Regions from separate parts of the Labrenzia sp. 5N genome, predicted to be linked through region 2. Evidence: predicted binding sites of a transcription regulator. Region 2 holds the regulator's gene; each other region holds the start of a gene.
What was found. Region 2 encodes PhoB, which activates phosphate uptake and scavenging genes when phosphate is short. Its sites were predicted from a motif close to TGTCATNNANCTGTCAT; they were not measured.
Positions count from the first base shown of each region.

Region 1: HEP89_RS12605 (alkaline phosphatase) is a predicted target of PhoB. The motif match lies at 1,353-1,369, and genes of this name have one in related genera.
Region 3: HEP89_RS17555 (bifunctional 2',3'-cyclic-nucleotide 2'-phosphodiesterase/3'-nucleotidase) is a predicted target of PhoB. The motif match lies at 1,489-1,505, and genes of this name have one in related genera.

Region 1 is NZ_JAAZTM010000013.1:3,639-6,914, forward strand. It holds gene HEP89_RS12605 (alkaline phosphatase) at 1-1,290, opposite strand, end outside; gene HEP89_RS12610 (DeoR/GlpR family DNA-binding transcription regulator) at 1,747-2,553, shown strand; gene HEP89_RS12615 (ABC transporter ATP-binding protein) at 2,550-3,276, shown strand, end outside.
Region 2 is NZ_JAAZTM010000002.1:242,453-245,728, reverse strand. It holds gene pstB (phosphate ABC transporter ATP-binding protein PstB) at 1-146, shown strand, start outside; gene phoU (phosphate signaling complex protein PhoU) at 178-873, shown strand; gene phoB (phosphate regulon transcriptional regulator PhoB) at 954-1,655, shown strand; gene HEP89_RS01920 (GcrA family cell cycle regulator) at 1,981-2,517, opposite strand; gene HEP89_RS01915 (aspartate aminotransferase family protein) at 2,959-3,276, shown strand, end outside.
Region 3 is NZ_JAAZTM010000016.1:368,425-371,700, forward strand. It holds gene HEP89_RS17555 (bifunctional 2',3'-cyclic-nucleotide 2'-phosphodiesterase/3'-nucleotidase) at 1-1,358, opposite strand, end outside; gene HEP89_RS17560 (lytic murein transglycosylase) at 1,565-2,371, opposite strand; gene HEP89_RS17565 (NAD(P)H-dependent oxidoreductase) at 2,504-3,268, opposite strand.

The DNA of each region.
Region 1 (3,276 bases), on a different contig from region 2:
TTCGCCTTCGCCCTTCTTCAGAACCGAACCGGAGCCGTTCAGGTAACCGATCACGGTGTACGGCTTGCCGTCGTCCGCGGTCAGAACCTTGTCGGAATGCTTGATGCCCACCTGGGCAACGTCGTAGCAAAGGCCGAGGATGGCCGAGCCGCGGCCGCAATAGCCGTTGAAGGCGATGGCATGTTCGTGGTCGGCGGTGACGATGATGAGCGTGTCTTCATCGTTGGTCAGCTCGTCAGCCATGGCAACGGCTTCTGCAAAGGCGACACCGTCGCGCATGGCGCGGGCTGCATTGCCGTCATGGTTGGCGTGGTCGACGCGGCCGGCTTCGATTTCCAGGTAGTAGCCGCCTTCGTTCTTGGACAGATATTCGATGGCTGCTTTGGTCATGTCGGCCAGGGACGGCTCGTCATTGTCGGCGCGGTCGGCCTCATATTCCATGTGGCTGTTGTTGAACAGGGCCAGCACTGGGCTGGAGCCGTCAAGCTTCAGCGACTGGAAACCGGCGGTGTCGGATGCGAACTGAGCGCCCAGCCCGGTTGCACGCTCAACCAGGTCGACATTGTCTTCGCGGCGGCCTTTCAGCCCACCCATTTCCTTGTCCTTCGGCAGGAAGTAACGGCCACCGCCGCCCATTGCGAAATCGACGGTGCCGGCTTCCATGGCGTCGATCAGCTGGGTCGCGATGTCCTTCTGTGCGGTGCAGCCTTCCGGCACCGCGTCTTCCCAGTTGCGGTTCGCTGTTTTGGCGTAGACGGCAGCCGGAGTTGCGTGGGTCAGGCGGGCGGTGGAAACCACGCCGACGGACTTGCCGGCTTCGGTCATCATTTCGGAGAACAGGGCAAGCTGGTTGCCTTCGACGGTGGAGCAATCGTCATGGATGGCTTCTTCGCCGAGGTTGATCAGGTTGAAGCGCTGCTTCACGCCTGTGTTCATCGAGCCGGCGGTCGGAGCGGAGTCCGGCGTCTGGGCGTTGATGTTGTAGGTCTTGACCAGGGCGCTGTAGAACTCCGGAGTTTCGTACGGGAGAACGTTTTCCTCGCCCAGCATGCCTTTCTGCTGACCGTCGAAAAGGCGCGTGGCGTAGTTGGTGCCGACACCGTTGCCATCAGCGATCAGCAGGATCACGTTCTTGGCGCGGTTGGTGTTCGGCTGACGGTCCAAAATGGCCTGAATGGCGGCTTCGCCATCCTTGTACCACTGGCTGGAGGCTTGCGGCAGGGCGTCCTGAGCAAAGACGACGGAGCCGGTAAGGGCCAGCGCCAGCGAAGTGCAAACGATCGTTTTCATGATATCTCCCGGAGGTGAGGGTGCATCCCGGGAGCTACTTAAAAACGCTGCATGACATCTGATTGACAGTTGGATGACGAAACAGATTTGTTATTTTATTACATAACTTCGACGATTGAATTCAACTCTTCTACTTTTGCGCCGTCTTGTCTCTTCTTCGGTAGCGTCTTGTCATCGAGCCGCAGGGTTGTTCCCTGGCCGGGTAATCGGCCTGGCAGCCTTGTGAAAAGCCCGGGCAATTACAGATAGAAAAATGGAGTCCTGAAATCTGAGGACGCTGTCGCGTCCTGTGTTCCTGGGCTGCCCGCTATCCCCTATTGTCACATCATTTTCATATGAGCGTCGAATAAGGTTCATATGAAAATGTTTTAACGGGCTTCGAAGTCAGGCTTTTTCGAGTCAACATGATGCCTTTGGAGCAACTGGCCTTCTGCATCAGCAGGAGGAGAGGGGACGATGGCGGATCAGAAGAACATGCTTGGGCAAATAGACATTTCAAAGCGTCAGGCCGAAATCGCGGATCTGGTACAAAAGGCAGGATTTGCGTCCGTCGAGGAACTGGCGGACCGGTTCGAGGTGACCACGCAGACAATTCGCAGGGACGTCAACGGTCTATGCGAACTGGGGATCCTGCGCCGGACCCACGGCGGCGTCGAGCCTCCGGCACCGGCGTCCAACATCCATTATTCCACCCGGCAGATCCTCAATCTTCCGGAAAAACAGCTGATTGCGAAACTGGTGGCCGGCCATGTCGGCAACAACCAGTCGATCGCGTTTTCCATCGGCACCACCCCGGAGATCGTGATGCAGGCCCTGGTTGGGCATGAGAAACTGGCGGTTTTCACGAACAATCTGAACGTGGCCTTCACGGCTTCGGTCAATCCGTCGTTTCAGGTGACTATCACCGGCGGGCGGTTGCGTCATGGCGACCGCGACGTGCTGGGGTCCGCAGCGCAGGCGTTCTTCTCCAACTACAAGGTCGATATCGGCATTTTTGGTGTTGCCGGTGTCGATGAAGACGGCACGCTGCTGGATTTCCATGAGGACGAAGTGGCGGCCCGCCAGTCGATACTCGCCAATTGCCGCCGGTCCTATCTGGTCCTCGATCACAGCAAGTTCGGCCGGAACGCCCATGTGCGCGGCGGTCAACTCAGCGATGTCGATGCGATCTTCACCGATTGCCCGGTGCCGGATGTTTTCCTGGCATCGCTGGAAGGCACGAAAACGGAAGTGTTCGTGGCCGACGACGGGGATGAGGCGTGACATCAGATCCGCATATCCAGGGTGCAAAACCCTCTGGCGCCGGCAAGCCGATCGTCCTTGAAACGGTGTCGCGTACCTGGGGTGAGACGGTGGCCGTCGATGGCCTGTCGATCGATATTCCGGCAGGCTCCTTCACGGCACTTCTGGGTCCGTCCGGCTGTGGCAAGTCAACGACATTGCGCATGATTGCGGGTCTCGAGAATGTCAGCAGCGGACGCATCCTGATCGGCGGAGAGGATGTCACCGGCCGTCCGTCGGCCAAGCGTGACCTTGCCATGGTGTTCCAGTCCTATGCGCTGTTTCCGCATCTGAACGTTGGCGAGAACATCATTTTCGGCCTGAAGGTTCGCCGGGTCGGCAGGGCCGAGCGGGACCGGCGTCTTGCACGGGTTGCCGATCTGCTGGGCCTTGGCCAGTTGCTGGAGCGCAAGCCGGGTCAGCTTTCGGGTGGTCAGCAGCAGCGTGTCGCCCTTGGGCGGGCAATCATCGGCGAAAAGCCGATCTGCCTGATGGATGAGCCGCTGTCCAATCTCGACGCCAAGCTGCGCCATGAAATGCGGGTGGAGATCCGCGCGCTGCAGCAGCAGCTCGGCTTCACGATGGTCTATGTCACGCATGATCAGGTCGAGGCCATCACCATGGCCGATCAGGTGGTGCTTTTGAACGGTGGCCGGCTGGAGCAGGTGGCGAGCCCGCGGGATCTTTACGAAAAACCGGCAACGC
Region 2 (3,276 bases):
ACTCGATGCAGCAGGCTGCCCGTGTGTCTCAGCGTACCGCGTTCTTCCACCTGGGTATTTTGGTGGAGGAAGGTCTGACGGAGGACATCTTTACCAATCCGAAGGACAAGCGTACGCAGGACTATATTACGGGCCGCTTCGGCTAAGCATTTTTTAGGTTTCTGAAGGGGACACAGGATGTCTGAACATACAGTCTCGGCTTACGATGACGAACTGACGGCCATGGCCGGCAAGGTTGCCGAAATGGGTGGTATTGCCGAAAAGGCTTTCGCCGATGCGGTGTCCGCGCTGGTGTCGCAGGATCTGGAGCTTGCCAAGGCGACGATCAAGGGCGATGTCCGGCTGGACAGCCTTTACAACGAACTTGAAGTGAAGCTGATCGAGCTGATCGTCCGCCGCCAGCCGATGGGGCAGGACCTGCGTGAAATCACCGCCGCAACGCGCATTGCCAATGACCTGGAGCGTGTTGGCGATCTTGCAAAGAACGTTGCCAAGCGCGTCATCGCCATCGACAGCGACTTGCAGTCGAAGAAGCTTGCGATCGGTGTGGAGCACATGACGGAACTCGCTCTTTCGCAGCTCAAGCAGGTGCTGGATGCCTACGCCCGGAAGGATGCGGAAGCCGCCCGCCGGGTTCAGGAAGCCGACGCCGAGGTCGACGCGATCTACACGTCGATCTTTCGCGAACTCCTGACTTACATGATGGAAGACCCGCGGGTCATTACCCAGTGCGTCCATCTCTTGTTCTGCGCAAAGAACATCGAGCGCATCGGCGATCACGCGACGAATATCGCCGAGAACGTCTACTACATGGTCACTGGCGAGCGTTTGCCGGAAGACCGGGCAAAGGTCGACGAAACAGGCGCGGTCTGACCCGCTGGTAATCGTCGGATTTGCAGAAGATCTTAACGGCCGGCGCTTCGGCGCCGGTTGCGGTAATTGGAGCGAGATGTATGCCGAAGGTGCTCATCGTTGAAGACGAAGAACCGCTCAGCCTTCTTTTGAGATACAATTTGGAAGCGGAAGGGTACTCGGTCGAGTCCTGTGTCCGGGGTGACGAGGCGGAAATCCGCCTGCGGGAAAGCCTGCCGGATCTGTTGCTGCTCGACTGGATGCTGCCGGGCCTGTCCGGAATTGAACTGTGCCGCCGCCTGCGGGCGCGCGAGGATACCGAGCGCCTGCCGGTCATCATGCTGACGGCACGCGGTGAGGAAGCAGAGCGCATCCGCGGCCTGTCGACCGGTGCCGACGACTACGTGGTCAAGCCTTTCTCGGTACCGGAATTGATGGCCCGCGTGCGCGCCATCCTGCGCCGGGCAAGCCCGGAAGTGGTGTCCAGCATGTTGCGGTCTGGCGATATCGAACTGGATCGCGAAACGCACCGTGTTCGCCGCAACACCAAGGAAATACACCTGGGGCCGACGGAATTCCGCCTGCTGGAATTCCTGATGACATCGCCTGGCCGTGTCTTCTCCCGTGAACAACTGCTGGATGGGGTCTGGGGTCACGATGTCTACGTGGACGAACGCACTGTCGATGTTCACGTCGGTCGCTTGCGCAAGGCTCTGAACAAGGGCAAGGCGAAGGATCCTATCCGTACCGTCCGTGGTGCCGGATACGCCTTCAATGACCAGTTCACCTCTGCCACTGCCTGAGCGCAACTTGCAGAATGGAATTAAGGAGCCCGCTTTCAAGCGGGCTTTTTGTTTCTCAGCGGTTATGTGCCTTTCGCGGAGCAAGGTTCTCTTCTGCGACCACCCCATCAGTTGTGTCGGTGTCGGGGCTGATCCTGCAGTCACTGTCGTGGCGGAGCGGTCAAACAAGGTTTGATTTGATGGAACGGAAACTGCATGGATCGGTGCCGTGATTAAGCCGTGGGAGGTCACTGTTCGGGGTCGGGCATCTGGTCAATGGAAGGCCCAAACAAAAAAAGCCCGCCAGATGGCGGGCTTTCTCATGAATTGCTTCGGTGCGCGGTTATCAGCCTGCCTGAGCCATCGTCTTGCGGTCGCGGCGGCGGTCGGCGACCGGCTGATACGCGATCTTGCAGTGATGAGCGCAGTAGGGGACGCCGGCATCGGACTGGCGGCCGCAGAAGTAGAAGTCGTCGGTTGCCGGGTCGCCAATCGGCCATTTGCAGGTCCGCTCGGTCAGCGTCAGGATGGTTGCCCGCTGCGAGATCGGAACGAGCTCTGCAATCGGCTCTACGCGTGGCTTGGCGGCCACCACTGGTGCAGGCGAGATGTCTGCTTTCAGGGCCGTCGCGCCGATCGACTGCGGATGTGACGTCGTCGGTTTCTTCGGCGCTGCACCCGTTGCAGGAGCTGCGGTGCGCGGCCGGCGCGGCTTGGCGCTTGAAGAGGTGGACTTGGCGCGGCCGGACAGGCCAAGGCGGTGCACCTTGCCGATCACGGCGTTACGGGTAACACCACCCAGTTCGCCTGCGATCTGGCTTGCGCTCAAGCCGTCGCCCCAAAGCTTTTTGAGAAGCTCAACTCGTTCGTTTGTCCAACTCATTGCCGCACCCTTTAGTTTGACCGTCCTGCGGCCATTAACCCCGTGTTAAGCATGCGCAAGCACGCTTAATGCTGGCAGATCTAGTGCCTCTTGGTGATTTGCCTCACGAGATCTCGTGTCTGATTGCTGAGAGGTTACAATAACGTTAATTTGTCAGGCAACCACTCGACCCAAACCAGTTGGGGATGAAACGACTTTTCCCCAATTATGGCGAGGTCATTGAGAATTTTATGAAATCCGCCCTCCGCAGCACATGAAATGTCTTGTGCGCCATTTCCATTGACAGTGCATGGTACCGGCAGTGTATAAGAAAGCCGCTGCGTGCCGCCTCATCGGGGCGGCACGTTGCGTTTTGGCCCTTCGGCATCTTTTCAAGGTGACGGCCCGGCGTCGGGGCGACGCAGGGGACAGCAGGGGCGTTTAAAGGAGACAAACGAGGTTATGTCCGCGACTGCACTATTCGGAAATTACGCAAGATCGAACCTTTCTTTCGATCATGGGGAAGGCGTCTGGCTGGTTACCACCGATGGCCGACGATTCCTCGATTGCGGTTCCGGCATCGCGGTCAACGCACTCGGTCATGCCCATCCGCATCTGGTCAAGGCATTGCAGGATCAGGCAGCCAAGCTGTGGCATACCTCCAACCTACACCAGATCCCGGATGGCGAACGACTGGCGCAGCGCCTGTGCGCGGAAACCTTTGCCGACAAGGTGCTGTTCGTGAATTCCGGTGCGGAAGCGATGGAAGCTGCCATCAAA
Region 3 (3,276 bases), on a different contig from region 2:
TCGCCGACCGGAACGTCGGTGTAGTAGTCCGGACCGCCACGACCGCCGGCCTTGAAAGGCGCTGCTGCGGAAAGAACCGGCAGGCCTTCCCATTCCGTACCCTTCAGCATCTGTTCGATGTACCAGATCTGCGCCTTTGAAACGATCTGGACGCTCGGGTCGTCGGCCACGAGGGCGAAATAGGAATGCAAGGGAGCCGACGTCTTGCCGACGGGGCGGCGGACATAGGCAAGGGTTGCCTCGTGATCTTCCTTCACCGCATCGAGTACATCCTGCTGGCTCTCCACCAGAGGTGTCACGGTTCGACCTTCTTTTTCGTAGATCGGGCGTGCTTCGGTCATGAAATTGGCGACACGCCAGCCGTTGCCGTCGCGTTCGATCATCAGGTCGATAACGCCCAGATGCGAGCCCCAGAAACCACCCATCGCGGCAGGCTTGCCGAACAACGTGCCTTTCTCGCTGTCGATACCCGGCAGTCCCTCATACTGGGGACCGGGGAAGACCAGATGCTGGTGACCGGTAAAGACGGCGTCGATCCCGTCCACACCGGCAAGGTGCAGGGAGGCGTTTTCCATGCCTTCGGAATAGTCGTTGGCGTCAATCCCCGAGTGGGAGAGGGCGATTACAAGGTCGCAGCCCTGTTCGCGCATTTCCGGAACGAAGGCCTTGGCGGTTTCGATAATGTCACGCGCATTGGCGTTGCCTTCCAGGTGGCGGCGGTCCCAGTTCATGATCTGCGGTGGTACGAAGCCGATGAAGCCGATCTTGATCGGATAGGACTTGCCGGCACCGTCGGTGACCTGTTTTTCAACGATCACATAGGGCTTCAGGAAAAGGGCGTCGTCTCGCGGGTTGCCGGCCAGCGTACTGCCCTTGACAAGATTGGCGCAGACAACGGGGAAATTGGCACCGGCCAGCACCTTCATCATGAAGTCCAGACCGTAGTTGAATTCGTGGTTGCCGAGTGTTGCCGCATCGAATTCGAGAACGTTCATGCCCTTGATGACTGGGTGCAGGTCGCCTTCGCTCATGCCGCGTTCATAGGCGACATAGTCCCCCATCGGGTTGCCTTGCAGAAAGTCGCCATTGTCGACCAGAACCGAGTTTGTCGCCTCGTTCCGGATATCGCGGATCAGTGTGGCTGTCCGGGCGAGACCGGCGGTGTCGACAGGTTTGTCGCTGTAATAGTCGTAAGGGAAGACATGGACATGGAGGTCCGTGGTCTCCATCAGGCGAAGGTGAGCCGTACCTTCCTTGGCCAGAACGGAATAGGGGTGCAGAGCTGCCGTGAAGCCAGTTGCCGCCGCGCCCATCAAAAGGGTGCGCCGTGAAATCGAAAAGTCTTTGATACTGGACATGGAATGGCTCCTGTTCGGTCGCTCGGCGATTGGTGTCGTTCAGCCTTGCGGAACAGCACGAGCCGGACCGACAGCTGCCGGTGCCAGCCGGGCGGCATGTTTCCGCGGCACACGGTTTTGGTCCGCAAGGATTACAACCGTATGACGCAAATTGCTGCCCGGATCGTCAGTTTTGTCAAGCAGGTTTATGGGCCGTCGAGCGGGGTCTACTCGCTGATCTGGCCAGCCATGACCGAGATCGTTTCCACGTAGACACTGGCCTTGTTCCATTGCTTGAGAACGTTGTAATTGGCAGTGCCCGGGCCCCAGCCCTGGCCGCGGCGCCAGCCTTTCTGCGCAAGATAATTTGCGGTGGAAGCCAACACATCGGGGATCGAGCGGATCAGGTCCTTGCGGCCGTCGCGGTCATAATCGACCGCATAACGGACATAGCTGGTGGCGAGAAACTGGGTCTGGCCGAGTTCGCCGGCCCAGGCACCCTTCATTTCGGCCGGCTGCATGTCACGGCCCTGCACGATCTTGAGCGCGGCGACCAGTTCGGCGGTGAAGAAATCGGACCGGCGGCAATCATAGGCCAGCGTGGCAAGGGATTGCAGGACCGGCATGTTGCCGGAGAAGCTGCCGTAGTTGGTTTCAAGCCCCCAGATCGCCAGCAGTACAGGTGCTGGAACACCGTATTTCTTTTCGATCCCACGGAAGATGCGGGCGTAGGTCTTGCCGAGCTGCTTGCCCCGTCGGATCATCGCGTTGTTGACCCGCTTGGCGTAGAACTGGTTGAAGCTGAGCTTGAAGGATTTCTGGTTCCGGTCGAGCGAGACCACCTTCTTGTTGTATTTCACGTTCTTGAGGGACGTTTCAACGACCCTTTTCTTAAGGCCGTAGCTTTGGGAATTTGCAATGAACGACTGTTTCCAGGCTTCGAAACCTCCCGGGCCATTGCCGCAGCTTGCACTCCAGGCAGAAGGTGCGGACAGAAGAACAAAACCAAAGACGAAAGCAGAAAGGAGGCGCATCGAATCCCCGCTGGGCCAATATAAGATTACCGGCATTCTATCCGAAAAAGCGGTAGCGTCATCCGGCAGATAGAGGAAAAAGAGGAGTGGAGGCGGACAAATCCGGTCTCGTCTTTTCCGGTTGCCGCAAAATCAGGGGTCGTGCCGGATGAAGTAGCTGTGAGATGGCGCGCCCGGGCTAAGGGTGCCGGCGCGGTCGAATTCGCTGTCGGCATTGAAGCTGATCTTCGGCAGCGTTGCGAACCTTGCGATCGTCTCCCGATGGCCTTCGATCTCGTTTTGAAGTCGCGTTTCCAGGTCTTCCCGTGCCGCCCCCTTGTGATAACCGTGAACACCGTGGACGATCCTGGGAACCAGAACATCGAAACCCAGATAGCGCAGTGTGTAGGCGAGCGGCCAAAGCAGCATCTGAATGTCGCCTTCCTTGCCGTTGTGGGCACTTTCGCTCGCCTTGGATCCGGTCGTGGCACAGAAGAGAACGGGCTTGTTCCTGAAATGGCCGGTATCGAAACGTTTGGAAGTGTCGTGCAGGCCGCCGTTGGCCAGAACGCGCTCGCACCAGCCCTTCAGGATGGCAGGTGGGGCGAACCACCAGACCGGAAAATGAAACACGATCCGGTCTGCCTGGCGAAGCTTCTCGACTTCTTCCGTAATGACCGACGGAAGGTTTCCGGTTTTCGAAGCCGCTTCCTGTGTTTTCAGAACGTCGTAAGGTTCAGTGACGATCTCCTCTGCATAGTGCGCTGCGCGCTCCGCCGGATCAAAGCCAAGCTGGTAGAGGTCTGACCAAATCACCTCATCGCCTTCAGCTCGGCACGCGGCTTCGGTTGCGCGCGCCCAGGCAGCGTTGAAGGAAGTCTGAGCAGGGTGGGCGAGAACGATGAGGGTGGTGGTCACGCGGTGGG